DNA from 4 places in the Kitasatospora sp. NPDC001683 genome. Region 3 is predicted to be linked to each of the others. Evidence: riboswitches for the same ligand, from Rfam matches in the RefSeq annotation. Region 3 holds a riboswitch; each other region holds the start of a gene.

Region 1 (7,741 bases), on a different contig from region 3:
TCGCGGACACCGTGGTGACCGTCCCCGCCAGGCCCACCAGGGTGGCCGCGCCGGTCAGCGGGACGACCTCCTCGGCCTTGTCCAGCTCGGCCCGCACGTGCGCCCGGGCCTGCTCGATCTGCTCCTCGGAGGGCAGCTCGGCGCCGGCGAAGTGCCGCTCGGTCAGCCGCACGCAGCCGATGTCCACCGAGCGCGCGGCCTGCACGTCCGCCCCCCCGAGCACGAACTCGGTGGAGCCGCCGCCGAGGTCGAAGACCAGGTAGGGAGCGGGGAACTGGCCACCGGTCAGCTCCTTGGTGGCGCCCACGAAGGACAGGTGCGCCTCCTCCTTGCCGCTCACCACCTCCGGCTCGACGCCCAGGATGTCGCGCACGCCCTTGACGTACTCGTCGCTGTTCTCGGCGTCCCGGGAGGCGCTGGTGGCGACGAAGCGGGTGCGCTCCGGGCCGACGCCGAAGCCGGTGATGATCTCCCGGTACTCCCGGCAGGCCGCGAAGGTGCGGGCCAGCGCGTCCGGGTGCAGCCGGCCGGTCCGGTCCACGCCCTGGCCCAGCCGGTTGATGATCATCCGGCGGTCGAGGTCGGTGATCTCGCCCGTGTCCGGGTCGAGGTCGGCGACCAGCAGCCGGATCGAGTTGGTGCCGCAGTCGATCGCGGCCACCCGGGTCATGCTCACTCGGACTCCTGCTCCGCCGTGCCGGCTTCCGAGGTCGTGGCCTCGGCGGCGCGCTTCTTGGCGGCGCGCTCCGCGGTCTTCTGCTGCTTGGCCGCGATCACGGCCTCGTGGTCCTGCTCCTTGGCGCGGTTGCGGGCGACCCGCTCACCGGCGGCTTGGACCTCGGCCGGGGAGACGCACGGGCCCTTGGCCCACCAGTCCTCCAGCATGCCGATCGCCTCGTCGCCGAGCGGGTTGACGCCCTCGCCGGCCGCCAGCGAGTGGCCGACCAGCACGTGCAGGCACTTCACCCGGTCCGGCATGCCGCCGGCGCTCGGGAAGCCCTCCAGCACCTCGATCGCGTCGCGCCGGGCGATGTAGTCCTCGTGCGCCCTCTGGTAGGCGGCGGCCAGCTCCGGGTCCTCGGCGAGCCGGGCGGTCTGGTCCTTCATCACGCCCTCCGCCTCCAGGGTGCCGATCAGCGAGGCGGCCTTGGGGCAGGTCAGGTAGTACAGCGTCGGGAACGGCGTGCCGTCCGGCAGGCGGGGGGCCGTCTCCACGACGTCGGGGTTGCCGCAGGGGCAGCGGTGCGCCACACCGCGCAGGCCGCGCGGCACCCGGCCGAGCTGGGCGGCGATGGCCGCGACGTCGGCGTCGGAGACGGCGGGGTGGTTCTCAGTGGTCATGGGGGGTGGGGTCTCCAACGGGGGACGGTGGGAGCGGACGGGGGGTCGCGGGGGCCAGCGCGGCGGTGTCGGTGTCGGCGGCGTCCACCGAGTCCCAGATGCTGGCGTACCAGGGCTTGGCGGCCTTCGCCGGGCCCGCCGCCGCGTCGGCGGAGGGGGTGGCCGTGGTGGCGGAGGCGGACGGCTGGGCGACCGCGCCGGACGGGTCCACCGCGATGTACGGGGTCTCCCCCGGCACCGCGTAGTGCAGCCGGGCGCGGGCCTGCGCCTTGACGTACTCCGGATCCTGCCAGCGGGCCTTGTCCCGGCGCAGCTGATCGACCTGCTGGCGCGCGTGGTCGGCCTTCGCCCGCTGGGCGGAGATCTCGGCGCGCTGGGAGATGAACTGCCGCGTCGGGTAGGCCAGGATCGCCACCAGCGAGCAGAGCACCAGGACGAGGACGGTCGCCCGGCTCGTGAACCGAGGCCGGGCCGCCAAGCCCGGGATCCTCCAGCCAGCCATCTCCCGTATCCCCTCCTGGTCGCGACGGTGCCCCGCCGTCCACCCTACGGGGTGTGCGGCGGGGCACCGGTCAGGCTTGCGCTACCGGGGGCCCTCGGCCCCCTGGTTTTCGGCCTGCGTGTTCTCAGCCCTCGTACTTGCTGTGCTCATTGCTCCGCAGAGCGACTGTGCTTACTGGTCCGCAGAGCGACTGAGCTCATTACTCCGCAGAGCGGAAGCGCGGGAACGCGCCGCGGCCGGCGTACTCGGCGGCGTCGTCGAGGATCTCCTCGATGCGCAGCAGCTGGTTGTACTTGGCGACGCGCTCGGAGCGGGCCGGGGCACCGGTCTTGATCTGGCCGCAGTTGGTGGCGACGGCCAGGTCGGCGATGGTGACGTCCTCGGTCTCGCCGGAGCGGTGCGACATCATGCAGCGGTAGCCGTTGCGCTGGGCCAGCTCGACGGCGTCCAGGGTCTCGGTCAGCGAGCCGATCTGGTTCACCTTCACCAGCAGGGCGTTGGCGGTGCCGGTCTCGATGCCCTTGGCCAGGCGGGCCGGGTTGGTGACGAACAGGTCGTCGCCGACCAGCTGGACCTTGTCGCCCAGCTTGACGGTCATGGCCTTCCAGCCGTCCCAGTCCGACTCGTCCAGCGGGTCCTCGATGGAGACCAGCGGGTAGGCCTCGACCAGCTCGGAGTAGTACTCGATGAGCTCGGCGGACGAGAGGGCCTTGCCCTCGAACTGGTAGGCGCCGTCCTTGTAGAACTCGGAGGCGGCGACGTCCAGGGCCAGCGCGACGTCGCGGCCGGGCACGTAGCCGGCCTTCTGGATGGCCTCGGTGATCAGGTCCAGGGCCTCGCGGTTGCTGTCCAGGTTCGGCGCGAAGCCGCCCTCGTCGCCGAGGCCGGTGGACAGGCCGCGCTCCTTCAGCACGCCCTTGAGGGTGTGGTAGACCTCGACGCCCCAGCGGACGGCCTCGGAGAAGGACTCCGCGCCGATCGGGGCGATCATGAACTCCTGGATGTCGACGTTGGAGTCCGCGTGCGAGCCGCCGTTGAGGATGTTCATCATCGGGACCGGCAGGACGTGCGCGTTCGGGCCGCCCAGGTAGCGGAACAGCGGCAGGTCGCTGGCCTCCGAGGCGGCGTGCGCGACGGCCAGCGAGACGCCCAGGATGGCGTTGGCGCCGAGCGAGGACTTGTCCGGGGTGGCGTCCAGGTCGAGCATGGCCTGGTCGATCAGGCGCTGCTCGGTGGCGTCGTAGCCGACCAGCTCCGGGCCGATCTGCTCGATGACGGCCAGGACGGCCTTCTCCACGCCCTTGCCGAAGTAGCGGTTCTTGTCACCGTCGCGCAGCTCCAGCGCCTCGAAGGCGCCGGTCGAGGCACCCGACGGAACAGCGGCACGACCCGTGCTGCCGTCGTCGAGGCCGACCTCGACCTCGACCGTGGGGTTGCCGCGGGAGTCGAGGATCTCACGGGCTACGACGACATCGATGGACGGCACGAGGCATCTCCTTGCGGAAGCAGGGTCCGGCTGACGGTGGTGCTGTCGGCCGGAGGATTGCGGAGTCGTTACGACCAGAGCCTAACCGCCCGGGCTCCCGGGACCACGTCCACCTCGGTTCCGTCTCAGCGTGTGGCCCCGCTACCCACCGGTAGTTCACCTGCTTGTCCCAGCTTGTCCCCCCGGGGCGGGCGAATGCGGACGAAGGGGGCCGACCGGTCGGTCGGCCCCCTCGTCGGGCGTCAGATGTCAGCCGAGGTGCAGGACCTGGCCGGGCACGATCAGGTTCGGGTCGCCGCCGACCGTGCCGCGGTTGCCGTCGTACAGCGCCTGCCAGCCGCCCTGCACGCCCTGGGCGGCGGCGATGCCCGACAGGGTGTCACCGGCGCGGACGGTGTAGTCGTGGCCGGTCGCGGCGGACGGGGCCGGCTGGGCGGCGCGCGGGGCGGCGTGCTTCGGGGCGTACTGCTTGGCCGTCGGCTGTTCGGCGGGCTGCTCGGCCTGCTTCGGGGCGGCGTGCTTCGGCTTGTACTGCTGGACCGGCTTCGCGGCGGCCTTGGGAGCCTGCTCCTTGGGCGCCGCCTGCTGCTTCTGGGCCTTGGTGTCCGAGGAGGTGTCCACGGCCGCCGGGGCGCCGCCCTTGCTCAGGCCGGCCTTCAGCGAGCAGACCGGCCAGGCGCCCGGGCCCTGCGAGGCGAGCACCTTCTCGGCGACGGCGATCTGCTGCCCCTTGCTGGCCTGGTTGGCCTGCGCGGCGTAGGCGGTGCCGCCGTACGCCTTCCAGGTGCTGGAGGTGAACTGCAGGCCGCCGTAGAAGCCGTTGCCGGTGTTGATGCCCCAGTCGCCGCCGCTCTCGCACTGGGCGACGGAGTCCCAGGCGGAGGCCGGGGCGGCGGAGGCGCCGGTGGCGGTGAGGAGCGGCAGCGCGAGTCCGACGCCGGCCACACCGGCGACGGCGATGGCCTTCTCGGCCTGGGTGCGACGACGATGACGGCCAGTTCCAACGAACAGCATGAAGAGGTCCCTCTCCGCACGCCTGCGAGGTGAGCTGTCGGGTTCGGACCGGGAGGTGGCCCGGCCGCCGTCGGCGGAATCGATTCCGCTCGGGCGGCTTCACCCCAAGCCGTGGAGGAACGGCAACAAACCTGGTTCCCCCGCCCCTGCCCAGGGTCTGGTCGGTTTCCCGTGGCGCGGCGGGCAGGATTCGGCGTTCCGCGCACGAGGTCCGCAGCTGCGAACTCCAGGGAGACTAGACAGATCCTCAGACCAATCACAAGCTCATATCGCCGACATCACACAAAAATTACGGCCCGTGATCGATCGCCTACCAACGGCGGAGCTTTGTCCGGTTTGATGGCCCTTCATACTGCTGCCAACCGCGCAATCGCGACGCCACGTCAGTGTGTCGGCGGCTCAGGAAGGGCGTGCGGAGAGCGGATCTCCGGACTGAATTCGACCGGAAGTTCGCGCAATCCACGCATGATCAGACCGCCGCGCCAGCGCAGATTCTCCGGGGTTTCGGCCAGTCGCAGATCGGGCAGCCGGGACAGCAGCGTGGCCAGCGCGGACCGCCCCTCGAGCCGGGCCAGCGGGGCACCGATGCAGTAGTGGATGCCGTGTCCGAAACCCAGGTGGGGGTTGTCGCTCCGGGCCAGGTCGAGGGTGTTCTCGTCGGCGAACCGGGCCGGGTCGCGGTCCGCCGCCGCCAGCACCACCAGCACCGGGTCGCCGACCGGGATGTCCACCCCGCCGATGGTCAGCGGCGCGGTCGCGAACCGCCAGGTCGCCAGCTCCACCGGCCCGTCGTAGCGCAGGAGTTCCTCGATCCCGGTCTCCAGCAGCGCCGTCTCGCCGCGGGCCACCGACTCCTGCAGCAGCGCCCGCTGCCCCGGGTTGCGCAGCAGCGCGTACGTCCCGTTGCCGATCAGGTTGACCGTCGTCTCGAAGCCGGCGAAGAGCAGGATGAAGGCCATCGCGGCGGCCTCGTTCTCGGTCAGGTGCTCGCCGTGGTCGCTGGCCCGGATCAGACCGGAGATCAGGTCGTCGCCGAGGTCGGCCCGCTTGCGGTGGATCAGCTCCAGCAGGTACGCCCGCATCCGCTTCACCGCCCGCCCCACGCCGCCGCGTTGGCTGCCGCCGTGACCCGGCTTCGTGTGTCGCAGCATCATTCCGGCCCAGTCGCGGAAGTCGTCCTGGTCCTCGGCCGGCACGCCCAGCATGTCGCAGATCGCGTAGATGGGGAGCGGGAAGGCGAACTCGTGGATCAGGTCCGCCGAGCCGCGCTGAGCGAAGCCGTCGATCAGCCGGTCGGTCAGCTGCTGTACCCGCGGCTCGAACTCGGCCACCCGGCGCGGGGTGAACGCCTTCGACACCAGGCGGCGCAGCCGGGTGTGGTCCGGCGGGTCGATGTTCAGCAGGTGGGTCATCAGGTCCGCCTGCCGCTCCCCCGGGATGCCCACCCGGCCGGTGCGGTGCGCCTGTTCGCTGTGGTGCGCCGGGTTCTTCGACAGCCGGCTGTCCGCGAGCGCCTGCCGGGCGTCCGCGTACCTGGTCACCAGCCAGGCCTCCACCCCGCTCGGCAGCTTGGTGCGGTGCACCGGGGCGTGCTCGCGCAGCCAGGCGTAGGCGGGGTACGGGTCGGCCGCGAACTCCCAGGTGAAGAGCGGCGGGGCGGGCTGGGCGGCGGGCTGGGCGCCGTCGGGCTGAGCAGGCATGGGTCGACCGTAACCGCTGGACCGGCGGCGCCCGGACGACCGCCCGGACGCCGCCGGTTCGCGAACCGTTCGTGAGCGGCGCACGAGCGGTGCGCGGGCGGCGCGCCAACACTGCGTGGACGCCCGGTGGACGGTCCGTGGACGGTCCTTGGACAGCTCTTGGCCGGGTGGCGGGCGTGAGTCTGGTCACCTGCGGGGTAATCCCTGTTGCGGAGGGTCAGGACGTGCCTACGATCCTCCGCAGTGTGCGTGGGCGCCGGTGCGGTGTCGCCCACAGGGAGGAGCGGACCAATGAGGGTCAGCGGGGCAGTCGTCGTCATCGCGGTACTCGACGGCGGGTCGGGAGCCGACCTCGCGCGCCGGTTCACCGCGGCCGGCGCCGCCGGGATGCTGATCGCCGACCAGCACGTCGGGATCGCCGAGGACCTCGCCGCCGAACTCGACCGGCCGGGCTGCCCCGTGGTGGGCGTCTCCGGCGACATCCGCCGGCCCAGCGACGTCGCCGCCCTGGTCGACACCGCCGAGAAGCACCTCGGACCGATCGACCTGTTCTGCGTGGCCGGCCCGAAGGGCGAGCGGATCGTCTCCCTCGCCGACCTGCCCGACCACCTCGACCTGGAGCGCCTCGCCGAACTGGTCGCGCTGATCGGTGAGGCGATCGGCGAACTCGTCCCGCCGCAGCGGCGCCCCGCCGGGAGCACCGCCACGGCGGCCTGAGCCGTCACCGGCCCGCGCCGCTACTCCGGCTCGAGCCCCTCGGCCGCGCGCACCGCGTCCCGGTAGCCGCGCGCGGCCGAGCGCAGCGCCGCGTCCACGTCCACCCCGGCGTCGTGCGCCCGCTGCGCCACCGCGAGCAGCAGCCGGCCCGCCGACTCCGCGGTCAGCTCGGCGGGCAGCTCGTACGGCTCGTCCGGCACCCCGGTGAAGCCCGCCCGGCGCACCCGGGACACCAGCTTCGCCGCGTACGCCAGCGCGGGCAGCCCGGCCGGCACGCCGTCCAGGACGGACTCCCGGTCCGCCTTCTCGGCCGCCTTCAGCTGCTCCCAGTTCGCCTCCACCTCGGCGGCGCCCTCGGCCTCGACGTCCCCGAACACGTGCGGGTGCCGGTACACCAGCTTCTCCACGATGTCCCCGGCCACGTCGTCGATGGTGAACGGCTCGGTGGGGTGCTCCTCGGCGATCCGGGAGTGGAAGAACACCTGCAGCAGCACGTCCCCCAGCTCCTCGCGCAGGGTGTCCCGGTCCCCCTCCTCGATCGCCTCGACCAGCTCGTAGGCCTCCTCGACCAGGTACTTCACCAGGCTCTCGTGGGTCTGCTCGGCATCCCACGGGCAGCCGCCGGGCGAGCGCAGCCGGTCCATCACCGAGGCGAGGTCCAGCAACCGCGCCCCCGGCAGGTCGTACGAGCCCGGCAGCACCTCGATCTCCGGCACCTCGCCGGCGTGCTCCACCGCGAGGCGGGCCAGCGCGTCCGTCAGCCCCGGATCCCCGTCCGGGCCGCCCAGCCACACCGTCGGTCCGGCGTCGGCCGGCTGCCCGGTCAGCAGCCGCGCCAGGGCCGGCGCCGACCCGGCCGGCACCACCTCGACCGCCACCCCGGCCTGCCGCACCGCCGCCACCTGCGGATGCCCCTCGTCGGCCACCAGCACCCGCCCCGCGGAGCGCAACGCCTCCCAGGCCGGCCACGCCAGCAACCCG
Region 2 (7,741 bases), on a different contig from region 3:
CGCGTAGCCGCGGCCCCACACCGGGCGGCTCAGCACGTAACCGAGGTACGCGGAACGGTACTTGCCGAGGGTGAGGCTGGCGTGCGCGATCGGCAGCGCGTCCTCCGGGTCCTCGGCGTCCTCGCGGCGGACGACGGCGAGCCGGTAGGTGTCCCGCTCCTCGGCCATCGCCTCCTCCAGGTAGAGCTCGATCTGGTCGGCGCAGGTCTCGCGGTCGCGCGGTTCGAAGGGGAGGTAGCGGGTCACCTCCGGATCGCCGTACAGCGCGTGCAGCGCGTCCAGCTCCTCCGGGGTGTGGTGGTACTCGCGGATGGCGAGCCTGGGGCCGGTGAGGCGTACGGGGACCATGGCTGCCGACCCTACCCCCCGTCCGGCGGCTACCGTTCGGAACATGAACGACGAAGACCTGCGACTCGCCCCGCGCACCAGGGCCGCCGAGCTGCTCGCCTGGGCGGCCGGGCAGGACCGCGCGCCGGTGGCCGAGCGGCCGCTGCGCACGGTGCTGGCGCTGCTGGAGCTGGGCGAGGGCAGGATGCACGACGGCTGGCCCGAACTGACCTCCAACGCGGTGGAACACCTGCTGTACGAACGGCTCCACCTCTACGTCCAACCCGCGCCGGAGGAGGACCCGCTCGCGTACGGCGACGCCGTACGGCTGCTGGTCGACCACCAGCGGGCGGCGAAGCGGCTCAACGCCAAGCGCCAGGAGCGGCTGCACGCCGAGGCCGAGTGGCAGGGCGAGGTCGCGGCGGGGCTGCTGCGCCGCGCCGACCTGGTGACCTGGCCCCGGCTGTACGCGGTGCTGCTGCACGCGCACGACGTGGACGTGACGGACCTCGCCGCCGTCCGGGACTGGCTGACCGGCTTCGCCGGTCTCGGCGAGGAGGAGCGGCTGGCCGGGTACGAGGCGCTGGTGCCGACCGGCTGGCTGGACGAGCCGGACGAGCAGGGCTGGGGGCCGGGCCGGGTGCTGTCGGTCGGCATGGCCACCGACGGCGCGCGGCGACTGCTGGAACAGGGCCTGATGCGGCGCAGCTACCGCAACCTGGCCGAGCTGACCGCGCTGGGGCGGCCGATGCCGGACGAACTGGCCGGGGGTTTCGAGGAGTTCGAGGCGGCGGCGGCCGAGGTGGCGCTCGACCTGCTCGGCGAGTGGACGGTGGCCGGGCTGCCGCGGCTGCTGGTGGAGGAGTTCCCGGAGCTCGCGCCGGAGCCGGGGGCGGAGGAGATCGACGCGTACCTGGCGCAGCTGCCGGCGGAGTGAGACGTGCCGGAGTGAGACATGCCGGTGTGAGACGTGGAGAAGCCCCGGGCGGTGCCCGGGGCTTTCCCGTTACGGGTTTTCGGGGCCGTTGTACGGGTTCTCGGGGCCGTTACGGGTTGAGGCCGTGCTGCTGGAGCCAGGTCTCCGGGTCGACCGGGGCACCGCCGCCGGGGCGGACCTCCAGGTGCAGGTGCGGGCCGGTGACGTTGCCGGTCGCGCCGACCTTGCCGATCTGCTGGCCGGAGGTGACCTGGCCGGAGCCCTGGATGATCGAGGACAGGTGGCAGTACCAGATCTCGGTGCCGTCGGGCAGGGTCTCGACGATCCGGTAGCCGTACGCGCCGGACCAGCCGGCCGAGGTGATGGTGCCCTGGCCGACCGCGTGGACCGGGGTGCCGGTGTCGGCGGCGAAGTCCAGGCCGGTGTGCAGATGGGCCCAGTAGCGGGCGCTCTGGCCGTAGTGGGCGGAGAGGCTGTAGTCCTTCACCGGCAGGGTGAGGGCGGCGGCCTTGGCCCGCTCGGCCTCCTCGGCGGCGTGCTTGGCCTCGGCCTCCTTGGCGGCGGCCTTGGCCGCCGCCTCCTGGGCGGCCTGCACCCGGGCGCTCTCCTCGGCGGCGGTGCGCTGGCTGTCGGCCTGCTGCTGGATGCGGGCGGCGAGCGCGAGGCCGGGGTCGGCGGCAAGGGCGACCGGGGTCTCGTCCGGAGCCTCGACGGCGGGTGCGGCGGCCGGGGTCGCGGAGGCGAAGCCGGTGGCGCCCAGGGTGGCGGCGACGGCGGTGACGCCGAGCAGCGGGGAGGCCCCACGGGCCTGACGCGGCATCCGGTGGCGGTTGGCCTCGGTCTCCGGGACGAACGGGTCGGCGGGCCCGGCGTCGCGGGGCTCGGAGCCGTTCGGGCCGGGGTGGTCGAGGAGCTGGGTACCGGCTGCGGGGCCGGCCGGGTGTGCCGGGGTGTGCGTCGACGCCACGGAGGCGCGCTCCTTTCCTTCCCTCGCGCCTACCGGGTTAGCTGACGGGTTCGGAGCAGGAAGGTCTCCTACGGCCGGGCCGGAGCCCCGCCGATTCACCCCAAGGAACGTGGTTCCCCGGCTCCCTGACCTGCCCGGAGGCCGGCCGGCGGGATTAGGCGACGGCGCACGGTGCCGTCTGGGTACGGCATTGACGACCGCGCTGCGTTATCAAACGTTAATCCTAGGAGGCCCTGATTCCAAGCCATCCATCCGCGACGGCGGGGGAGCAGGTGATCGGACGTCAACGAACGACCGCTCAGCCGCCTGGTTCATCTGAGTACTCCTACTCATGTGCGACCCGGCCGGCCCGCCGCATCCTGGCGCCATGAGCGCACCGATGCAGTCACGGACCACGGCCGCGTACTACGTCCAGGCCGTCCTCTCCTTCGCCCTCTCCGCCACGGCCCTCGCCGCCGGGATCGCCTACCTGCCGGTCGGGGGATGGACCCGGGCCTTCCTCGGGATCGGCCTCCTCTACACCGTCACCTCCTCGTTCACGCTGGCCAAGGTGGTCCGGGACCGGCAGGAGTCGTCGGACACCGTCGCCCGGGTCGACCAGGCCCGACTGGAGAAGCTGCTCAGCGAGCACGACCCGTTCAAGGTCGACGGGGTCTGAGCGGGGGGCTTCGGCGGCCCGGGCGAGCCCTTGACGGCTAAGGCTATTAGCCGTAGCTTTATGGCTATCGGCAGGAGCGAGCGAGCCCGTGGAGGCCCACCATGAACGGCACCATCACCCCGCGCACCCAGTACCTCGACGTCCCCGGCGGCCGGCTCGCGTACGACGACACCCGGCAGGGCGACGGCCTCCCCGTCGTCCTGCTCCCCGGGATGCTCGACTCCCGCCGCGCCTACCGGCACCTGCACCCGCTGCTCACCGCGGCCGGACGCCGGGTCATCACCATGGACCCGCGCGGCTTCGGCGAGTCCTCGATCGCCTGGGACGACTACAGCCCGTCCGCCGTCGCCATCGACGTCCTCGCCCTGCTCGACCACCTCGGCATCGAGCGGGCGGTCCTGGTCGGGCAGTCCTACACCGGGGCGACGGTCGTCAAGCTCGCCGGCGACGCACCCCGGCGGGTCGCCGGGATCGCGCTCATCGACGCCTTCGTCGAGCACCGGGCGAACGTCCTCATGAAGGGCGTCATGGTCGTCATGGGTGCCGCGATGGTCCAGTGGCCGGGCGTCTGGGGCTACTACCTGCGCAAGATGGCCTTCCCCGGCCCCCGGCCCGCCGACCTCGACGGCTACGTGGACGGGCTGGTCGCAGCCCTGCGCACCCCCGGCCGCAAGTCCGCCACCCGCGGCCAGGTCACCGGCGACTCCGCACCGATCGGCTGGAGCGCGGCCGTCCGCTGCCCCGCCCTCGTGCTGATGGGCAGCAAGGACCCCGACTTCCCCGAGCCGGAGGCCGTCGCCGACCTCCAGGCCGAGAAGCTCGGCGCACGGAAGGTGATGATCGAGGGGTCCGGGCACTACCCGATGGCCGACAACCCGCAGGCCGTCGCCGACGCCCTGCTGCCCTTCCTCGCCGAACTCGCCTGAACCCGCCTGAACCCGCCTGAACCCGCCCGCACGCTTCACGCTTCACGCTTCACGGAGAACCGGACGCCATGCCACGCGTAGGACTGACCCCCGACCAGGTCGTCGACCACGCCCTCGCCCTCATCGACGACCAGGGCGCCGAAGCCCTCGCCCTCGCCTCCGTCGCCGCCCGCGCGGGAGTCGCCGCCCCCTCGCTGTACAAGCACGTCAGCGGCGGCCTCGCCGAACTGCGCAGGCTCATCGCCGTCCGGGTCACCGGGGAGCTCGCCGACCGGCTCGCGGAGGCCGCGGTCGGCCGCAGCGGGGACGACGCGATCACCGCCGTCCTGTGCGCCTACCAGGCCTACGCCACCGAACACCCGCACCGCTACACCGCCCTCCCCCAGGCCCCCCAACCCGACGACGACCTCACCCGCGCGGCCACCCGCCTCGTCGGCGTCATCGTCGCCGTCCTCCGCGGGTACGGCCTCGACGGCCCCGAGGTGATCCACGCCGCCCGCACCGTCCGCTCCCTCGCCCACGGCTTCGCCGCCCTCACCATCGCCGGGGCCTTCCAACTCTCCGAAGACCTCGCCACCACCCACGCCCGCCTCATCACCACCCTCACCACGGGCCTCCGGACGTGGCCCAACGCGGAGTAGGCAGCCGGCCCCAGAGGCCAGCAGAATCGACCTCCCACCCAGCCGGCGAACAAGCACGCACGAGAAGTCGGCCCCATCGACTTCTCACGCACACACCGGGCCGCCCCGACGGAACCGACCTCCCACGCGGCCGACGCCCACCAGCGGCGCGCGCGAGAAGTCGGACCCGCCGACTTCTCGCACACACCGGGCCGCCCCCGGCGAACGCGCACAAGACATGAGCGGAACCGACCACCGTCGAGCCGCATGGACGGAGAGCCGGCCGGCGGACGACATGGGAGGTAGGCGCAGGCGTCGCCGTCTGGGCGGCGAACCCGCCGGCTGACGCCGCGGCGGACGACTGCTGTCGCCGACCCGGGTGCCGTCCCGCGCGGTGACCGTACGGGACGTCACCGCCGCCGTCACCGATGTCGCACCCGCCCGGCCTTCGGCGCCGCGAGCACCGTGCTGGACCTGGTGGACGAGGGCCGGCTGCTGCCGGTCTCGCACACCGGGTACGGCGGTTCGCGCCGCGCCGAGCTGAACCGGCCGGCGGGCCTGTCCGACGGGGTGATGCGGCACTCGCCGGCCCGCCCTGCCCCGCTGTTCAGCGAGCCGGACGGGAAACGGAGGAGTACGGACGCCCCGGCCGTCCTGGGCGGTGCTGCCCCGGCAGGTCGGCTCCTGCCTGATCACCTTCGCCGCCGAGCACGCCTTCAGCCGCGAGGACCGCACCCTCTACTCGGCCTTCGCCGACCTCCTCGCGCAGTCCCTGGAGCGGGCCCGGCTGTACGACACCCATCACCACCGGGCCGGCGAGCTGCAGCGCGCGATGCTGCCGCGCACCCCGCCCCGGCTGCCCGGGATCGCCTGCGCCGCCCGCTACCTGCCGAGCACCGGGGGCATGCGGATCGGCGGCGACCGGTACGACCTGCTGAAGCTCCCGGACGGCCGGATCGGGCTGGTGATCGGCGACGTGCAGGGTCACAACGCCGAGGCGACCGCGGTGATGTGCGAGCTGCGCAGCGGTCTGCGGGCGTACGCGACGGACGGTCACGACCCGGCCGCCACGCTGACCCGGACCAGCCGGCTGCCGGCCGAGCTGGACACCGAGCTGTTCGCGACCCGCCTGTACCTGACCCTGGACCCGGCCGACGGCGGCCTGACCGCGGCCCGGGCCGGGCACCTGGCGCCGGTGCGGATCGCCGCCGACGTCACGGCCGTCGAGCTGGAGCTGCCACCCGTTCCGTGACGGCCGGCGCACTGGTTCGGCTGCACCGAATGTCGTCCGTTCAACAACATGGTCCACACCAGCCCCACACATCCGGGACCCGCACCGGCCGTCACCCGTCCCGCCGGAGGGGCCGGAATGCCCTGGACGAACGATCGGAGGGCTCGTCGGAGCAGCGGGATCGCGTCCGAACGGCACCTGGATGAGGGCGTATTGACTCGATATTGACGAGATCCGGTCACATGGCGAGATCCGTTCACACCTTCGTAGGATCATCGCCCTAGAATTCGCCGCGTGACGATGACTCAGTGGTACGCAACGGCTACCGGCGTGCTCGCCGTCCTCGCCCTCGTGGCCGCCGCCCGGTACCGCGCCGTGTCCGTCACCCAGCGCGGCCGGGCCGACGCGTTGGAGGGCGAACTCGCCCGGCTCCAGGAGCAGCTGACCGCCGAACTCTCCCGCCGGGGCGCCGACCTGGCCGCCGTCCAGCAGGAGCAGGAGCTCACCGCCTCCACCCAGCGGGCCTTCCTCAGCGTGGCCCGCCGGATCCTCGTCATGGCCCACGACCAGCAGGCCCTGCTCGACGAGATGGAGCGCACCCACGACGACCCGGCGCTGCTGGAGGGCCTGCTCAAGGCCGACCACGCCGCCGCCCAACAGGCCCGGCTGGCCCAGACCCTGGCCGTGCTGTGCGGCGCCCGGGCCGGACGGCACTGGCCGGAGCCGGTCTCGCTGGAGGACGTGGTGCGCGGCGCCCAGTCGCGCATCCTGCCGTTCCAGCGGGTGGTCGTCCGCAGCCGGATCGAGACCGCGGTGGTCGGCGCCGCCGCCGAGGCCCTGATCCACGCCGTCGCCGAGCTGCTGGACAACGCCACCCGCTACTCCCCGCCCAGCACCCAGGTGTTCGTCACCCTGATGCCGGTGCACAACGGCGCCGTCATCGAGATCGACGACGGTGGCGTCGGCATGCCGGAGCAGGCCGTGGCCAAGGCCGCCGCCGCGCTCGCCGGGGGCAGCAGCCTGGAGGTCTCCCGGCTGGGCGAGGTGCCCCAGTTGGGGCTGGCCGCGGTCGGCCGGCTCGCCGAGAGTTACGGCTTCCGGGTCACCCTCAGCTCGGCGCCCTCGCCGTACGGCGGCGTGCGCGTCGTCGTGCTGCTGCCGAACGCCCTGCTCACCGAGCCGCTGCCGCCGACCGTCCCCGGACTCGGCGTCGGCCCCGGCGCCGGGCTCGGGCACGGGCTCGGACTCGGCGGGAACGACCGGCCGTTCGACCCGGAGCGGGTGTTCGACCCCGACCCGCGGCCGACCGCTGGCTCCGCCCACCCCGTCGCCGGTCATCCCGGCGCCGGTCGTCCGCTGGTGGAGCCCCCGCCCACCGGCACGCCCACAGGCCCGCCCCCCGCGACCGGCGGCACCCCGCCGCCGCTGCCCCGCCGGAGCCACCGGCGCGACCGCGCCAAAGGCCCCCAGCACGCGGCTCCCCCGCCGCCCGAACCCCCGTACCGCTCCGCCCGGGACGCGCAGGCGTTCATGGCGATGTTCCAGGCCGGCACCGCCAACGGCCGCTCGGCCGCCCGCGCCCAGGGCCAACCGCCGGGCCCGCACTGACCGTTACCGCCCCGCTTCCCCCGACGTCCCCGACTTCCCCCCGCTTCCCCCGACTTCCCCAGCGCTCCGGAGAGTTCCATGACCACCACGCCCGACCTCGGCTGGCTGCTCGCCGACATCATCGCCGTCCCCCAGGTCCAGCACGCCGTCGTCGTCTCCAACGACGGCCTGGAGATCGGCCGCAGCGCCGACATCCCCCGGGAGGACGCCGAACGGCTCGCCGCCGCCTGCTCCGGACTGCAGTCGCTGGCCCGCGGCGTCGCGGCCGGCTTCGGCGGCCCGGGCAGCGCCACCCGCCAGATCATCATCGAGTACGGCGGCGGCTACCTGTTCATCGTCGCCGCCGGGGCGGGCGCCCACCTGGCCGTGGTGACCAGCGAGGCGGTGGACGCGGGCCTGGTCGCGTACCAGATGCAGGTCCTGGTCGAGCGGATCGGCACCCACCTCACCAGCCCGCCGCGCGTCGA
Region 3 (7,741 bases):
CGACCCGCCAACCGGCCTCAGCCGCCCGTACCAGATGAATCCGACACCTCCGGTGTGGTGTGGGTGAATTCGGTGAAGTTGATGCCGCCCTCGGCGAGTGCCCCGGTCGATGCCGTCCGCGAGCGCCCGGTCGACCAGCTCCAGCGGCTCGCCGGCCCGGCCCCGGTTGACGCCGAAGTTCATCGTGGCGTGGGTCAGGTGCAGCGCGCAGCCGGAGCGCCGGGCGATCTCCACCATCTCGGCGTATCCCTCCAACGCCCCGCGCCCGTAGGAGCGTTGGTGCGGTGCGTGGAAGCCGCCGTAGGCCGCGACCACCGGGCACAGCTCGACCAGCTCGGCGGTGTCCGCGTACATCCCGGGGGTGTAGCTGAGACCGCTGGACGTGCCGACCGCTCCCTGCAGCAGGCTCCGCGCCAACACCTGCCGCATCCGGTCGAGTTCGACCGGGGTGGCCGGGCGGTTCTGCCAGCCCATGACGAGCATCCGCAGCGAGCCGCGCGGGACCAGGTAGCAGGCGTTGACGGCGGGCCGGGTGCGGTCGATCCGGTCCAGGTAGCCGGCGACGTCCCGCCAGTCCCAGCCGAGGTCCGCCGGATCGCCGTTCCAGCCCGCGAGTTGGCGGCGCAGCGCGGGCAGGGTGGTGTCCTCCACCGGGGCGTAGGACAGGCCGTCCCGGCCGAGGACCTCGCAGGTGACGCCCTGGGTGACCTTGGCCGGGTGCTCGGGCTCGAGCAGCAGGGCGAGGTCGGAGTGGGCGTGCATGTCGATGAAGCCGGGGGTGAGCACCAGCCCGTCGGCGTCCACCGTCGACGGCCCGCCCAGGCCCGCGCCGATCTCGGCGATCAGCCCGTCGGCGATCCGGACGTCCGCGCGGTAGCGCTCGGCGCCGGTCCCGTCGACCACCGTCGCCCCCTCGAAGACGGTTCCTCCGAAGGCGTTGCCTCCCGCCGGCGCACTGTCCGGCCTTCCGGCATCAGAAGAAGGTCCTGACCAGCCCGGTGACCTTCGGCTCGGCGGCGTCCGCGGAGTCCAGCACCGGGATCGCCGTCCACTTGTCGAAGGCCGTGCACGGGTGCGAGACGCCGAGCCGCAGCACCGCGCCGATCGGCGCGAGGTCGCCTGCGTCGCGGAGGAAGGCGTGCTGGTCGTTGAGCGCCGTGATCCGTGCCGTCGTGCCCGTCAACTCGGCTCCGTCGCGTACGCGTTGCGGCTCGGGCAGGCCGTCGTCGAAGGGCAGGTCGCGCTTTCCCGCGTCCAGCAGCGCCAGTTGCGGCTCCGGCCGGGAGGCCACCCGGGCCCAGCCGTGCAGCGCACCGCGGAACGGGGCGTCCGCGCCACCCCGGGCGAGCGGCGAGATGCCCCGGTAGAAGCCGTCGTCGTGGGCGATGTACGCCCCCGAGCGCAGCACCACGAAGGCCTCCGGCAGGGCGGCCAACTCCTCGACCACCAGGTCGAAGTAGGCACTGCCGCCGGCCGACACCACCGGTGGCACACCGTCCGGATAGGCGTCGGCGAGCCGGCCGTGCAGCTCCCCGAGCGCCTTGAGGTAGCCGCGCACGGTGGCCAGCCCCTCCGCCGTGGCGTCGTGCGCGAGGGCGCCCTCGTACCCGCCGACGCCGGCCAGCCGCAGGGTCGGCGCGCGCAGCACGGCGGCGGCGACCTCGACGGCCGCGTCCACGCCCCGCGCGCCGGTCCGCCCGCCCGGGCCGCCGAGTTCGACCAGCACCTCGACCGGCCGTTCGGCCCCGGCGGCGCGCAGCGCCTCGTCCATCAGCCGTACGCCCTCGGTGGAGTCGGTCCAGCAGAGGAAGGCGAAGTAAGGGTCGGCGGTCAACTCGGCGGCGAGCCAGGCGAGTCCGGCCGGGTCCAGCAGGGTGTTGGCGAGCAGGATCCGCTGGACGCCGAAGGCCCGGGCGACGCGCACCTGCGGCAGGTTGGCGAGGGTGATGCCGTGGCTGCCGGCGGCGAGTTGGGCCTGCCAGAGCGCGGGCGCCATGGTGGTCTTGCCGTGCGGGGCGAGGGCGACGCCCGCCTTGGCGCACCAGTCGGCCATGGTGCGGACGTTGTGGTCGAGCGCGGCGCCGTCGAGGGTGAGCAGCGGGGTGCCGAGCGAGGAGAGGGTGGGCCCGGTGGCGAGCCACTCCCGGACGGTGCGCCCCCAGCTCTCCGGCGGGGCGGCCTTGAACCGCCAGTCGAGGGTCTCGTCGGCCAGGGCCGCCACCGCCCCCTCGGCGATCCCCGGCCCGGCCGCGCTGCTCGCGAAGACCCTTCCGCCCGAGAAGGCACTGTCGCCCGCGAAGGTCTGCTCCACCGTCTTCCTCCATCCGTGTTGCAACATGCGCAACGAGGGTTGCACATGCTGGCAGCACGGTTCTAGCTTCGGCGCCGGATCACGGTCAACGGACCCCATGGACGGTCGAACCGAGTCGGACCGCACGCCAGCGAACGGCCGCACCCACGGAACGGCCGCACCCCACGGAACGCGGACGAGGAGGCCGGCAGACGCCGCGACAGGACACCCGGGAGCGCGATCGCCCCGGCCCTCCCCCGACGGCCGTGTGCGTGGGCGAGTCGATGGCCGTCCTGCTGCCCGACCGCCCGGGCCCGCTGGAGGCCGTGGAGACGACCTGGGTCCCGGCCGCAGCCGGCTGCACTACCACCGGCGCGGCTCCGCGGCCGCCGCGCTCTCCCCCGCCCTGCTCACCGATCCGGCCGCCGCCGCGCTGCTGGCCGGCGCCCGCCTGCTGCACCTGTCCGGCATCACCGCCGCGCTCTCCGACGGCTGCCTGGCCCTGCTGCGTGCCCTGCTGGCCGACCGCCGCCCGGGTCGGCTGGTCAGCTTCGACCTCAACTGGCGCCCCGCGCTCTGGCAGGAACGCGACCCGGCCGTGCTGCCGTCGCTGCTGGACGCCGCCGATCTGCTGCTGCTCGGCACCGACGAGCCCGCCGCGCTGCGCCGCCGTTTCCCCTCCCCCGCCACCGTGGTGGTCAAGGACGCCGCCTTGGTGGTCACCGCCCCCGCCGACCTCGCCCGCGCCACCCCCGACCCGCTGGCCCGCCACGAGGCCGCGCTGCTCACCCCACCTGGCCGACGGCCACGCCGACGCCCTCGGCCTGCTCACCGGCCTGCTCGACCCGGCCCTGCTCACCCACCACCCGGACGTCCGCCCGCTCGCCCTGAACCGCCACGGCGTGGTGTTGCGTCTGGACCACCCGCACAGCCACCGCGACGTCCGCCTGGTCTTCCCCGAACCCGCCTGCGACACCGAGGACTTCGGCCACCGGATGCACGAGCTGCTCACCGCCGCCCAGCACGGCCCACCGGCGCCATCCCGACCACCCGGCCCAGCCCGTGTGAGACGTACCCGTAGAACGCCCCGGCCGCCGTGACGTGCCGGTTCATCGCCACGTACCCGAGCGAGGACACCGTGAGCACCACGGTCGCCAGGGGAAGGCGCCGGAAGACGGCAGTGGCCGGCCCGGCTGCACGAGGGAGGTGTCCCGTGCAGCCGGGCCGGCCGTGGGCGTGTCCCGCGCCCATGTCCACCGCCGCGGCGATCACCCGGTCGAGCGGTCACCCGACATGACCATCCCGGAGGATCGATTCGCCCCGCGGCAGCGGTGGTCCCTGGAACCCGGTGGGGTCAGAGCGCGACGCCGTGCGCCCGCAGGTAGGTGACCGGGTTGATGTCCGAGCCGTAGTTCGGACCGGTGCGGATCTCGAAGTGCAGGTGCGGGCCGGTCACGTTGCCGGTGGCGCCGGAGAGGCCGAGCTGCTGGCCGACGGTGACGGCCTGACCGACCTTCACGCGGATCACGGACAGGTGCGCGTACTGCGCGTACTTGCCGTCGGCGAGCTTGATCTCGACCTGGTTGCCGTAGGCGCCGCCGTTGCCGGCCTGCACCACGACGCCGTTGGCGACCGCGCGCACCGGGGTGCCGGTGGAGCAGACGAAGTCCTGGCCGGTGTGGTGGCCGGAGGCCCACATCGTGCCGGCCACGCCGTAGGCCTCGCCCAGCACCGGCTTGGCCAGCGGGGCGACGAAGCCGGCGGTGACGGCGGCCGGAGCGGCCGCGGGAGCGGCGGCGACGACCTGGGCGACCGGCGCGGCGGCGACGACCTGGACGGCCGGAGCGGCCGTGGCCTGCCCGCTCATCGCGGTCACCAGCGGCAGGACGAAGGAGGCACCGGCCACGGCGGTGGCGAGGCCGATGCGGGCGGCACGGGGCACGGCGACACGGGGCAGGACGAAACGGCGAGCCTGTGCAGGCATGGGATTTCCTCTCCGACGCCTGCGAGGTGAGCTGTCGGGTTCGGGCTGGAGTTGCCCGGCCGCATGCGCGGCTTCACCCCGAGCCGGTCCTGGACGTCCGCGCTGAAAGCGCGAACTCCGGTCCGGCGACTTACCTGTGGGTCCCCCGCTCCTGCCGTACAGAGCTCAGTTCGAACCACCGGGCAGCGGCAGGACTCGGCGTTCCACCCGGCGGGTCCGTCCGGACTGGCCGGGCGGTCGCTGAACTAAAACTCATCCGTTCGGGTGAAGCAATGTCGATCTCTCGAACCGGCGGCCGATCCCCGGAACCCGGTGACCGTCCGAATGATCCGCTACACCGTACGTGCACAATCCATTCACCCGGTGCCACTGATCCACGACCCTGCGCCGATCCCGACCCCACTGCGCGACCGTCCGTGCACTCCCCGCCACCGGTCGACACACCGTCCGGTGACCCTTGTCACGTATGCCGCAACGGGCGCAGGATCGGGCTCGTGGCCACCTCTGAAGCCGGCTCCCTGCGCCTGGGCACCGCGCAGGGACGCTGGGTACTGCTCGCGACGGTGCTCGGCTCCAGCATGGCGATGCTCGACGGCACCGTGGTGAACGTCGCCCTGCCCCGGATCGGCACCGACCTCGGCGCCTCCCTCGCCTCCCTGCAATGGACCCTGAACGCCTATCTGCTCACCCTCGCGGGCCTGATCCTGCTCGGCGGGGCGCTCGGCGACCGCTACGGGCGGCGCCGGGTCTTCCTGATCGGCGTGGTCTGGTTCGCCGCCGCCTCGGCGGCCTGCGCCGCCGCCCCGACCATCCACGTGCTGATCGCCGCCCGCGCCGTCCAGGGCATCGGCGGCGCGCTGCTCACCCCGGGCTCGCTCGCCATGCTCCAGGCCGTCTTCCACCCGGACGACCGCTCGGCGGCGGTGGGCCTGTGGTCCGGCCTGGGCGGGGTGTCGGCGGCCGTCGGCCCCTTCCTCGGCGGCTGGCTGGTGGACGGGCCCGGCTGGCGCTGGATCTTCCTGCTGAACCTGCCGCTGGCCGCCGCCGTGATCGCGGTCACCTCCCGGTACGTCCCGGAGAGCCGGGACGAGTCCGCCACCGGCCGCTTCGACGTGCCCGGCGCCCTGCTCGCCGCGCTCGCCCTCGGCGCGATCACCTACGCGCTCACCGCCGCCGGGGAGGGCCTGTCCCCCGGTGTCTGGGTCAGCGGCGCGCTCGGCCTGCTGCTCGCCGCCGCCTTCGTGGCCGTCGAACGGCGGGCGCCCGATCCGATGCTGCCGCTCGGGCTGTTCTCCTCCCGGCTGTTCACCGCCGTGAACCTGGTCACCCTGTGCGTGTACGCGGCGTTCAGCGGGGTGTTCTTCCTGCTGGTGGTGCAGCTGCAGATCGTCTCCGGCTTCTCGCCGCTGGTCTCCGGCTTCGCCCTGGTGCCGATCACGCTGTTGATGCTGACCCTGTCCGCGCGCGCCGGGCGCCTCGGCAAGCGGATCGGCCCGCGCATCCCGCTCACCGTCGGACCGCTGCTGTGCGCCGCCGGGGTGCTGCTGATGCTGCGCACCGGCCCCGGCTCCTCCTACTGGGTGGACGTGCTGCCCGCGGTCGCGGTGATGGGCTGCGGGATGACGCTGCTGGTCGCGCCGCTGACCGCCACCGTGCTGGCCGCCGTCGAGGTGCGGCACGCGGGCATCGCCAGCGGCGTCAACAACGCCGCCGCCCGGGCGGCCGGCCTGCTCGCGGTCGCCGCCCTCCCGGCGATGGCCGGACTGAGCGGCAACGCCTACCGGGTGCCGTCCTCGGTGGACTCCGCCTTCCACACCGCGATGCTGATCTGCGCGGGCCTGCTGGCCGGTGGCGGACTGATCGCCTTCGTCACCGTCCGGGGCAACGTGCTCGCCCCCGAGGAACAACCGGTGGCCGAGCCGAACTGCGACTGGTCCTGCGCCACCACCACCCCGCCGCTCGACCCCGGCCACTCCCGGACGCCCGAGGGCCCCGCCACCGGAACGGCGGCAGGGCCCTCGTCGGAAATCTGAGGCCGCGTCAGAGACTGCTCCTGTTTAGAGGATGGCGCCCGGCGCGTACTTGGCCGCCTCCGGGTAGGCCGCCGCGACGTCCTCCACCTGGCGGACGATCTCGGCGACCTGGGCCCCGGCCGCCCCGGTGAAGGACAGCTTGTCGGCCAGCAGCGCGTCCAGCGCGGCCCGGTCCAGCGGGATCCGCTCGTCGGCGGCGAGGCGGTCCAGCAGCTCGTTCTCCCGGCCGCCCGCGCGCATCGCCAGCGCGGAGGCGACGGCGTGCTCCTTGATCACCTCGTGGCCGGTCTCCCGGCCGACCCCCGCGCGCACCGCACCCATCAGCACCTTGGTGGTGGCCAGGAACGGCAGGTAACGGTCCAGCTCGGCCTCGATCACGGCCGGGAAGGCGCCGAACTCGTCCAGGACGGTCAGGAAGGTCTCCAGCAGGCCGTCGAAGGCGAAGAAGGCGTCCGGCAGCGCGACCCGGCGCACCACCGAGCAGGAGACGTCGCCCTCGTTCCACTGGTCGCCGGCCAGCTCGCCGGTCATCGAGGCGTAGCCGCGCAGGATGACGGCCAGTCCGTTGACGCGCTCGCAGGAGCGGGTGTTCATCTTGTGCGGCATCGCGGAGGAGCCGACCTGGCCCTCCTTGAAGCCCTCCGTGACCAGCTCGTGGCCGGCCATCAGGCGGATGGTCTTGGCCAGGCTGGACGGCGCGGCGGCCAGCTGTACGAGGGCGGTGAGCACCTCGAAGTCCAGCGAGCGGGGGTAGACCTGGCCGACGCTGGTCAGCACGTTGTCGAAGCCGAGGTGCGCGGCGACCCGGCGCTCCAGCTCGGCCAGCTTGTCGGTGTCCCCACCCAGCAGGTCCAGCATGTCCTGGGCGGTGCCGACCGGGCCCTTGATCCCGCGCAGCGGGTAGCGGGCGATCAGCTCCTCCAGGCGGCGGAAGGCGACCAGCAGCTCGTCCGTGATCGACGCGAAGCGCTTGCCCAGGGTGGTGGCCTGCGCGGCCACGTTGTGCGAGCGGCCGGCCATGACCAGCTCGGAGTGCTGGGCGGCCAGGCCGGCCAGGCGCACCAGGACGGCGACCGTGCGGTCCCGGACGTGCTCCAGGGACTGGCGGATCTGCAGCTGCTCGACGTTCTCGGTCAGATCCCGGGAGGTCATGCCCTTGTGGATCTGCTCGTGGCCGGCGAGCTCGCTGAACTCCTCGATCCGGGCCTTCACGTCGTGGCGGGTGATCCGCTCACGGGCGGCGATCGAGCCGAGGTCGACCTGGTCGATCACCCGCTCGTAGTCGGCGACGGCGTCGGCCGGCACCTCGACACCGAGGTCCTGCTGGGCCTTCAGGACGGCGAGCCACAGGTGGCGCTCGAGGACCACCTTGTGCTCGGGGGACCACAGCTGGGCCAGGGTCGCCGAGGCGTACCGGGAGGCCAGGACATTGGG
Region 4 (7,741 bases), on a different contig from region 3:
AGGCGCGGATTGGCACCCTCGGTCAGCAGCTTCTGGCGGCGCAGCCGGAGGCTGACCCGCCGCTCGACCTCCTCTTCGCTGATGACCGGCCGGCTCTGGCCGAAAACCGCCCGTGCGTACTCCTCGGACTGCAGCAGTCCGGGGATGAACTGCACTTCGTAGGTGCGGATCAGCTGGGCGGCCTCCTCGAGGCCGACGTAGGTCTGGAACCAGCCCGGCAGCACGTCGTTGAAGCTGTGCCACCAGCCGGACTTGTTGGCCTCGCGGACCAGGCCGAGCAGGGCCTCCCGCTCCAGGCCGTCGTCGACGCCGTAGAGGCTGAGCAGGTCGGCGACGTCGCGCTCCTTGAAGCTGACCCGGCCGAGCTCCATGCGACTGATCTTGGACTCGGACGCGCGGATCGCGTAGCCCGCGTCCTCACGGGTGATCCCGCGCGCCTCGCGCAGGCGGCGCAGCTGCGAGCCGAGGAGGATCCGGCGGACCATCGAGCCGCCGCCCGGCTGAACTGTGGTCATGCGGTCGAAACCTCCACCTAGGGCAAACAGCGCACAGTCTGCCATCAGTTGAGCGCTCACGGTGCCGATACTGACGGATGTTCCTATCAGTTCTGCACTCCGCGCACCAGGATGCACGTGCATCCGGCGCTTGCATATGCCAATAGTGCGACTGCACGTGAATCGACTCTTGCATCTGCAGTGAGCGCACACCACCATGGTGCACGTGCACCTGCACATCCCTGGCAATCCCGCGGGCTCCGCGTCGACCCCACGCGCGACTCCGTGCACCGGCCCGGCGGCGTCCCCCGCGCCACCGGGCGTTCGAGTGCGCGCGCGCCTGGTCGAGGGGGCGGCCGAGCGGCCGAGCGAGTCGGAGGTGACCGGCATGACCCCGGCGGGTCCAGCCGTGTCCGCCCCCTTATGGGAGGAGCTCTTCATGAGCACCGGTACGGCTTTGGCGGTTGACCCCCATGTGGTCACCTGTACGCTCGCTCCTCGTTTTGAAGCCGTGAGAACCGCGCGCGACTTCGCCCGGACCGCTCTTCAGCGCTGGGGCCTGATGGAGTTGTTCGACGATGTCGCGCTGGTGGCCTCGGAACTCGTGACCAACGCGCTCCGGCATGCGATCGGCGCACGACCCGACCCGTCGGGCGGCGCCCTGGGCGAGTACGACTTTCCCACACAGCCGACCCCGGACGGACGGCTGCCGATCCGAATAAGCCTGGTGCACCGCGCGCCCCAGGTGGTCTGCGCGGTGAGCGATCCCAGTTGCATCGGCCCGGTGGCCCGGGAGGCGGACTTCGTCGCCGAATCCGGGCGCGGGCTGCACCTGGTGGAGTCGTTCAGCCGCTCCTGGGGCTGGCACCCGCTGGGCAGCGGCAAGGTGGTCTGGGCCGTGTTCGCGACGGAGCCGGCCGGCGGCGGGCTCGACGGCTGCAGGGCACTGGACGGTACCGCGCTGGACGGACGGCTCGACCTCGGTGGCCGGCACCGGCGCTCGGCCTAACGCCACACGGCGCACGGCCGCCCGAGGGGCGCCCCGGGAGGATCACACCCCGAGCCCTTCAGCCAAGCCACCGCGCCGGATCGCACCGGACCGCGAAACCGGCACGGACAACGGTCCGAGCACTGGTCCCGGCACCGGCCCGAGCACTTGGTCCCCGGCACCGGCTCGCCCGACCGGACGCTCCGGCCCGGAGGAAGCGGGCAGCCCGCGGGGCCGCCTGCGGCAGTACAGCAGGCCCCGCCGTACGGCCTCCACCGCGCAACCGCACGGAAGCAGGAAGGCCCGCCGCCGGGCGAGGACGGCCCGGCAAAGACAAAGGCCGTCGTGGTGTCAGCACCCACGACGGCCCCCCGATGGTGAAGCGGCCGGTCAGACGGCCAGGTGGTCGAACTCCCCGTCCTTGGCCCCCAGCAGCAGGGCGGCGATCTCGGCCCGGGTGTAGATGAGCGCCGGACCGTCCGGGAAGCGCGAGTTGCGCATCGCCACGTCGCCGCCCGGCAGGGCCGCGAACTCGACGCAGTTGCCCTGGGAGTTGCTGTGCCGGCTCTTCTGCCAGACCACCCCCTTGAGGTCCGCGGCGGCCATCCCGTTGTAGGTGTGGTTCGAGCCGTGCGTGTCCTGCGAGTCGTGCATAGAAGTCTCCCGAAGAGCTCCGGAGTTGTCGTCCAGCGCGGCGCCCCCGGCACCGCCAGAACGGACCGGCCCCGTACCGGCCCGGCACAACGCCTCACTTGACGCGATGATAGCCGCAGTGCACGTGCATCAGCACGGGACGTTGCAGGTGCATCGGGCCTTTTGTCGGCCGCCCCGAACTCTTCACGGACCCTTCTCCTGACGGTACGTAAACGGACATAGCCCACTGAATCGACGGGTCGTCCATAACCGGCCGTGAGCGGCCCCCCGCTGAATGTTGATCTTCGAATGCCGGGAGTCGCGCCGCCGTGACCCTCCGTCAGACCGCCGTCCGACTGTGAGACATCTCACGCGTCCCGGGTGCAACGCGCCGCCCCCCGGGACACGTCGAGGCAACTGCGCGGGCCCGCTCGGGCATTGGGCGAGGAATGTCCGGATTGTAGGCAATTCGCCCGGACCAGCGCGACAGCGACACGGCCTCCGCACCACGACCACCCGAAACCCGTACGGCAGCCGACTGCAGGCCTGACGGGCCGATGTCCTACGATCTCCGGCATGAGCACCGCAGCCATCCCGGGCGCGCCACTGCCCGTCCGCACTCCAGGCTCCCGTGCGCGGGGGCGCCACCGTCGCCCCGAGCGCCCCGAGATCCGCACCGGCTCGCCGGCCCTGGTGCTCGCCGTGCCCGCGACCGCGGGGCCCGAGTCCCGTTCGGTCGTCGAGGAGCTGCTCTCGATCGTCCGCAGCGAGCACGCCGGCGTCCAGGCCGCGGTCGGTTACCTCCCGGCCGACGGCGCCGAGGCCGGGGACTCCGAGGACCGCACCGTGGCGGAGCTGCTGGCGGCCGCCGCCGAGGCCGGACTGCCGACGCCCGTCGTGGTACCGCTGGTGCCCGGGCCGCACGGCTTCCTGACCGAGCTTCACGCCCTCGCCGCCGAGTACGGCGCGACCGTCACCGACGCGCTGGGCCCGCACCCGCTGCTCGCCGAGGCCGTCCACGTACGGCTGTCCGAGGCCGGGCTGGCCCGGGCCGACCGGGCCCGGCTGTTCGCCATCGCGACCGCCGCGGACGGCGTGGTGCTGACCACCGTCGGAGGTGAGGAGGCGGCTGCCGCGGCCGGAATCACCGGCGTGCTGCTGGCCGCCCGACTGGCCGTCCCGGTCGTGGCCGCGGCGCTCGACGTGCCCGGCTCGGTCGCCGACGCCGTCAACCACCTCAAGGAGACCGGCTCCCAGCGCCCGGCGCTGGCCCCGCTCGTCATCGGCCCGGAGGCGGACTCCGAGCTGCTCGCCACGGCCGCCGAGGAGACCGGCTGCCCGTCGGCGGCGCCGCTGGGCGCCTACCCGACCGTCGGCCAGCTGATCGCCTCCACCTACCTGGCCGCACTGCCGACGCCGACGGCGGAGGAGCTCGCCGAGGCCGAGGCGGAGGCCGCTGCCACCGGCGGGGCCGGGGAGGGCTCCCGACGTGCCCACGCGGCCGCTGAAGGGCCCGTGGAGGGCTAGCGAACCCACGGACCGCCTGTCACGACACCCGCACCACCGAAGGGGCCCGGAACGGCTGCGTTCCGGGCCCCTTCGGCTTGTTCGGATTGCCCCGCAGGAGAGTTAAGTGGCCAATGACCCGCAATGTCCGTTCTGGTGCCATTTGTCGATGAATGGTCGGCACGTCGTCGGGCGCTCGATTCGCCGGCACCCCCGACCGGAAGGCCGCGCCCCCACCGCGTTTCAACGCTCCGTCACATTTCTCCTGAGGCGGAACCAGCTCGCGGAATACATCGCGGAATTGCCGGAAAACGATCATTTACGATCATGAATTGCGAGCCATTCGCGCTTTCCGGTAAACCGTGATGCGCATCACAGATATTTGCAGTTCGAACTTAAGTCTGCTTAACGTGCTCCCCGTTCGTGACCACACGGACCCAGTTCATCCGCGACGCCGAGTCCTGCCGTCGGATGTCCTGGCAGCGCGAAAACGCACCACGGCAGGAGCGGGGGAACCACAGGTAAGTCGCCCCGGACCGCTTCCCGGAAACGGTCCTGGGCTAGGGGTGAAGCCGCGCCCAACAGCGCGGCCGGGCAACTCCAGCCCGAATCCGACAGCTCACCTCGCAGGCGTGGGAGAGGACCGCGTCTTCATGCTGCCTTCCAACGGCAACCGCCTGTCCAGCCGTACCCGTCGCGTGATCGCCGCCCTCGGCGTCGCGGGCGTCGGCCTCACGGTTCCCTGCCTCACCACCGGCACCGCCAACGCCGCCTCCGTCGCCACCTGGGACAAGGTCGCCCAGTGCGAGAGCAGCGGCAACTGGAGCATCAACACCGGCAACGGCTTCTACGGCGGCCTGCAGTTCACCTCCAGCACCTGGGCCGCCTTCGGTGGCACCGCGTACGCCCCGCAGGCCAACCTCGCCACCAAGGACCAGCAGATCGCCATCGCCGAGAAGGTCCTGGCCTCGCAGGGCCCCGGCGCCTGGCCGGTCTGCTCGGTCCAGGCCGGTCTTACCAAGGGCGGCGCCCCGGCCGCCGTCGACACCGCCTCGGCCGCCAAGCCCGCCCAGGGTCAGGCCCAGGCCGCGAAGCCCGCCGCGGCGTCCGCGCCCGCCCAGGACCAGGCGAAGGCCTCCGGCGACTCCGCCGCCGCCAAGTCCGCCAACAGCGACTGGGCGCAGAAGCGCCAGGCGCAGGCCCAGGCCGGCGACTACACCGTCGTCGCGGGCGACTGGCTGTCCTCCATCGCGGACAAGCACAACGTCCAGGGTGGCTGGCAGCACCTGTACGAGCTCAACCGCAGCACCCTCACCGAGGGTCCGGACATGATCTACCCGGGCCAGCGCCTGACCTTCGGTGACGCCGGCTCGGCCCAGGCCGACAAGTCCTCCACCGCCACCAAGTCCGGGTCGGACTTCGCCTGGTTCGACCGCTCGCAGAAGTCCGGCCAGGCCTCGAACGGCGGTGCCGTGGACGCCAAGCCGGTCGCCCAGACCAAGGCCCCGGCCGTGAAGCCGGCCGCCCAGGCGCAGACCCCGGCCCCGGCCGCCACCGGCAGCATGGCCGCCGCGGTCTCCTTCGCCAAGTCGAAGGTCGGCCAGGCGTACGTCTACGGCGGCACCGGCAACGGCGGTTGGGACTGCTCCGGCCTGACCCAGGCCGCGCTGCGCGCCGCGGGCATCAACATCCCGCGCGTCGCCGCCGACCAGGCCGCCGCCAGCACCCACGTCTCGCTGGACAGCCTGCAGCCGGGCGACCTGCTCTTCTGGTCGAACAACGGCAAGGACTCCGGCGTCTACCACGTCGCCATCTACATCGGCGGCGGCCAGTACGTCGAGGCCGCCAACCCGAGCGTGGGCGTCCGCCTCCAGACCATCGCCAACTGGGCCCCGGACTTCGCCGGCCGGGTCTGAGCAGCGCGCACACCGGACAGCTGACAGGTGACGGATCACAGCTGACAGCTGACGGATGACAGATTTCATCATCTGTCATCCGTCATCCGTCGGTTGTCGGCCGTCTCCCGACCGCCCCGGGGAGAGTCTGGTCGCTCCTCCCCGGGGCTTCGGCGTGCCCGCCCGGACGCACTCGCAGCGCCGTATTCCGCATGGTCAAACTCCGACGCAGGGGGCATGCTGCTGCTCTGCACCCGAGGAGGAGTCACCATGGCCCAGGTCACCATCACGCTCGACGCGAACCTCGCGATCGACGCGATGCTGCTCTCCGGTACCAAGAATCCACAGGACGCCGTCGAACTGGTCGTGCGCGACTACCTGGCCCGCGGCCGCCGGACCGAGACCCGGACCGGCGACGCGGGCGACGGCCACCGGGTCGCCACCGACCGCCCGAACGTCCAGGAAGGCTGACCGGGCGCACACGCCGACGGGCCCCGGAGAGGCAACCGCCCTCCGGGGCCCGTCAGTTGGCACAGATATCGAGCAGCCTCAGCTACCGAACAGCCACAGCGCCCGAACAGCCACAGCTACCGAACCGCCACAGCGCCCGAGCAACCTCAGCGCGCGCAGGCCCCCGTGGAGCCCCGCATCACCAGCTCCGGCTGGAACATGAACTCCCCGCGCTGGGCGGCGTTCCCGCCGACCTCCTCCAGCAGCGCGTCCACCGCGGCCGTCGCCATCGCCTCGACCGGCTGGCGGATCGTGGTCAACGGCGGCTCGGTGAAGGCGATCAGCGGCGAGTCGTCGAAGCCGACCACCGACACGTCCTGCGGCACCGACAGCCCGCGCTGGCGCACCGCCCGGATCGCCCCGAGCGCCATCATGTCGCTCCCGCAGACGATCGCCGTGCAGCCCTTGTCGAGCAGCGCACCGGCCGCCGCGTGCCCGCCCTCCACGCTGAACAGCGTGTGGTGGACGAGGCCTTCCGCCTCCTCCTGGCTGAGCCCGAGCACCTCGCGCATCGCCGCGGTGAAGCCCTCGATCTTGCGCAGCACCGGCACGTACCGCCGCTGCCCGACCGCCAGGCCGATCCGCTCGTGCCCGAGCTCGGCCAGGTGCTGGACGGCCATCCACATCGCGGCCCGGTCGTCCGGCGAGATGAACGGCGCGTCGATCTTCTCGCTGAACCCGTTGATCAGCACGAACGGCACCCCGCGCCCGGCCAGCCGGGCGTAGCGGTCGTGGTCGGCCGTGGAGTCGGCGTGCAGCCCGGAGACGAAGACGATGCCCGCCACGCCCCGGTCGACCAGCATCTCGACCAGTTCGTCCTCGGTGGACCCGCCCGGGGTCTGGGTGCACAGCACCGGCGTGAAGCCGTGCCGGCTGAGCACCTGCTCGATCACCTGCGCCAGCGCGGGGAAGATCGGGTTGCTCAACTCCGGCGTGATCAGCCCGATCAGCCCGGCGCTGCGCTGGCGCAGCCGGGTCGGCCGCTCGTAACCGAGCACGTCCAGCGCCGCCAGGACGGTCTGCCTGGTGGCGGCGGAGACGTTCGCCTTGCCGTTGAGCACGCGGGAGACGGTGGCTTCGCTGACCCCCGCCTGTGCCGCGATGTCTGAGAGTCGCGCCGTAGTCACGGTCCCAGAGCCTATTGCAACCACGTCAGACCGCCCACCAGCCGGTGGTGTCCGGAGCGAGCACCGTCTCGCCGCCGTCCACCACGAGTTCGGTCGAGGCGAGCAGCAGCCGACCCGGGGCGGCCATCCGCACCGGCTCGCCGGTGGTGTTCACCGTGCAGACGAAGGAGCCGCGCCGGAAGACGAGGGTGCCCTCGGGGCTGTCCAGCCACTCGACCTCGGTGCCGGCGCCGAGGTCGGGCCGGGCCCGTCGGACGGCCAGCGCGCTGCGGTAGAGCTCCAGGGTGGAGGACGGGTCACCGGTCTGCGCCTCGACGCTCAGTTCGGCCCACTCGGCCGGCTGCGGCAGCCAGGACGGCCCGCCCGCGACCGGTCCGAAGCCGTACGGGGCCTCGCTGCCGGACCACGGGATCGGGACGCGGCAGCCGTCGCGGTAGCCGTCCTGACCGGCCTGCCGGAAGAAGGACGGGTCCTGGCGGACCTCGTCCGGCAGGTCGGTGACGTCCGGCAGGCCGAGCTCCTCGCCCTGGTAGACGTACGCGGAGCCGGGCAGCGCGAGCATCAGCAGGGTGGCGGCGCGGGCACGGC

The links. A riboswitch is a leader RNA that binds a small molecule or an ion and turns the genes downstream of it on or off. The one in region 3 is predicted to bind cyclic di-AMP.
Region 1: linked by a shared signal. The riboswitch ahead of ACWCYO_RS10165 (transglycosylase family protein) and the one ahead of ACWCYO_RS12190 (M23 family metallopeptidase) in region 3 are both predicted to bind cyclic di-AMP.
Region 2: linked by a shared signal. The riboswitch ahead of ACWCYO_RS14450 (M23 family metallopeptidase) and the one ahead of ACWCYO_RS12190 (M23 family metallopeptidase) in region 3 are both predicted to bind cyclic di-AMP.
Region 4: linked by a shared signal. The riboswitch ahead of ACWCYO_RS04305 (transglycosylase family protein) and the one ahead of ACWCYO_RS12190 (M23 family metallopeptidase) in region 3 are both predicted to bind cyclic di-AMP.

What each region holds. Positions count from the first base shown of each region.
Region 1 covers NZ_JBSFGK010000014.1:5,154-12,894, forward strand. Annotated here, with positions in the region: gene ACWCYO_RS10145 (Ppx/GppA phosphatase family protein) at 1-670, opposite strand, end outside; partial or broken gene ACWCYO_RS10150 (DUF501 domain-containing protein) at 838-1,359, opposite strand; gene ACWCYO_RS10155 (FtsB family cell division protein) at 1,331-1,819, opposite strand; gene eno (phosphopyruvate hydratase) at 2,043-3,329, opposite strand; gene ACWCYO_RS10165 (transglycosylase family protein) at 3,579-4,343, opposite strand; cyclic di-AMP (ydaO/yuaA leader) riboswitch at 4,349-4,516, opposite strand; gene ACWCYO_RS10170 (cytochrome P450 family protein) at 4,727-6,043, opposite strand; gene ACWCYO_RS10175 (SDR family NAD(P)-dependent oxidoreductase) at 6,335-6,760, shown strand; gene ACWCYO_RS10180 (MazG family protein) at 6,781-7,741, opposite strand, start outside.
Region 2 covers NZ_JBSFGK010000022.1:25,072-32,812, forward strand. Annotated here, with positions in the region: gene ACWCYO_RS14440 (GNAT family N-acetyltransferase) at 1-348, opposite strand, end outside; gene ACWCYO_RS14445 (hypothetical protein) at 392-1,264, shown strand; gene ACWCYO_RS14450 (M23 family metallopeptidase) at 1,374-2,231, opposite strand; cyclic di-AMP (ydaO/yuaA leader) riboswitch at 2,244-2,402, opposite strand; gene ACWCYO_RS14455 (YiaA/YiaB family inner membrane protein) at 2,599-2,889, shown strand; gene ACWCYO_RS14460 (alpha/beta fold hydrolase) at 2,991-3,815, shown strand; gene ACWCYO_RS14465 (TetR/AcrR family transcriptional regulator) at 3,884-4,456, shown strand; gene ACWCYO_RS14470 (PP2C family protein-serine/threonine phosphatase) at 5,097-5,687, shown strand; gene ACWCYO_RS14475 (sensor histidine kinase) at 5,967-7,274, shown strand; gene ACWCYO_RS14480 (roadblock/LC7 domain-containing protein) at 7,353-7,741, shown strand, end outside.
Region 3 covers NZ_JBSFGK010000017.1:72,536-80,276, forward strand. Annotated here, with positions in the region: partial or broken gene ACWCYO_RS12170 (N-acyl-D-amino-acid deacylase family protein) at 106-903, opposite strand; gene ACWCYO_RS12175 (amino acid deaminase) at 974-2,311, opposite strand; partial or broken gene ACWCYO_RS12180 (hypothetical protein) at 2,575-3,237, shown strand; gene ACWCYO_RS12185 (hypothetical protein) at 3,299-3,439, opposite strand; partial or broken gene ACWCYO_RS12190 (M23 family metallopeptidase) at 3,645-4,010, opposite strand; cyclic di-AMP (ydaO/yuaA leader) riboswitch at 4,276-4,450, opposite strand; gene ACWCYO_RS12195 (MFS transporter) at 4,769-6,307, shown strand; gene purB (adenylosuccinate lyase) at 6,332-7,741, opposite strand, start outside.
Region 4 covers NZ_JBSFGK010000005.1:148,219-155,959, reverse strand. Annotated here, with positions in the region: gene ACWCYO_RS04325 (helix-turn-helix domain-containing protein) at 1-515, opposite strand, end outside; gene ACWCYO_RS04320 (ATP-binding protein) at 934-1,503, shown strand; gene ACWCYO_RS04315 (DUF397 domain-containing protein) at 1,873-2,136, opposite strand; gene ACWCYO_RS04310 (hypothetical protein) at 2,692-3,642, shown strand; cyclic di-AMP (ydaO/yuaA leader) riboswitch at 4,095-4,267, shown strand; gene ACWCYO_RS04305 (transglycosylase family protein) at 4,275-5,537, shown strand; gene ACWCYO_RS04300 (hypothetical protein) at 5,787-5,987, shown strand; gene ACWCYO_RS04295 (LacI family DNA-binding transcriptional regulator) at 6,134-7,153, opposite strand; gene ACWCYO_RS04290 (glycoside hydrolase family 13 protein) at 7,179-7,741, opposite strand, start outside.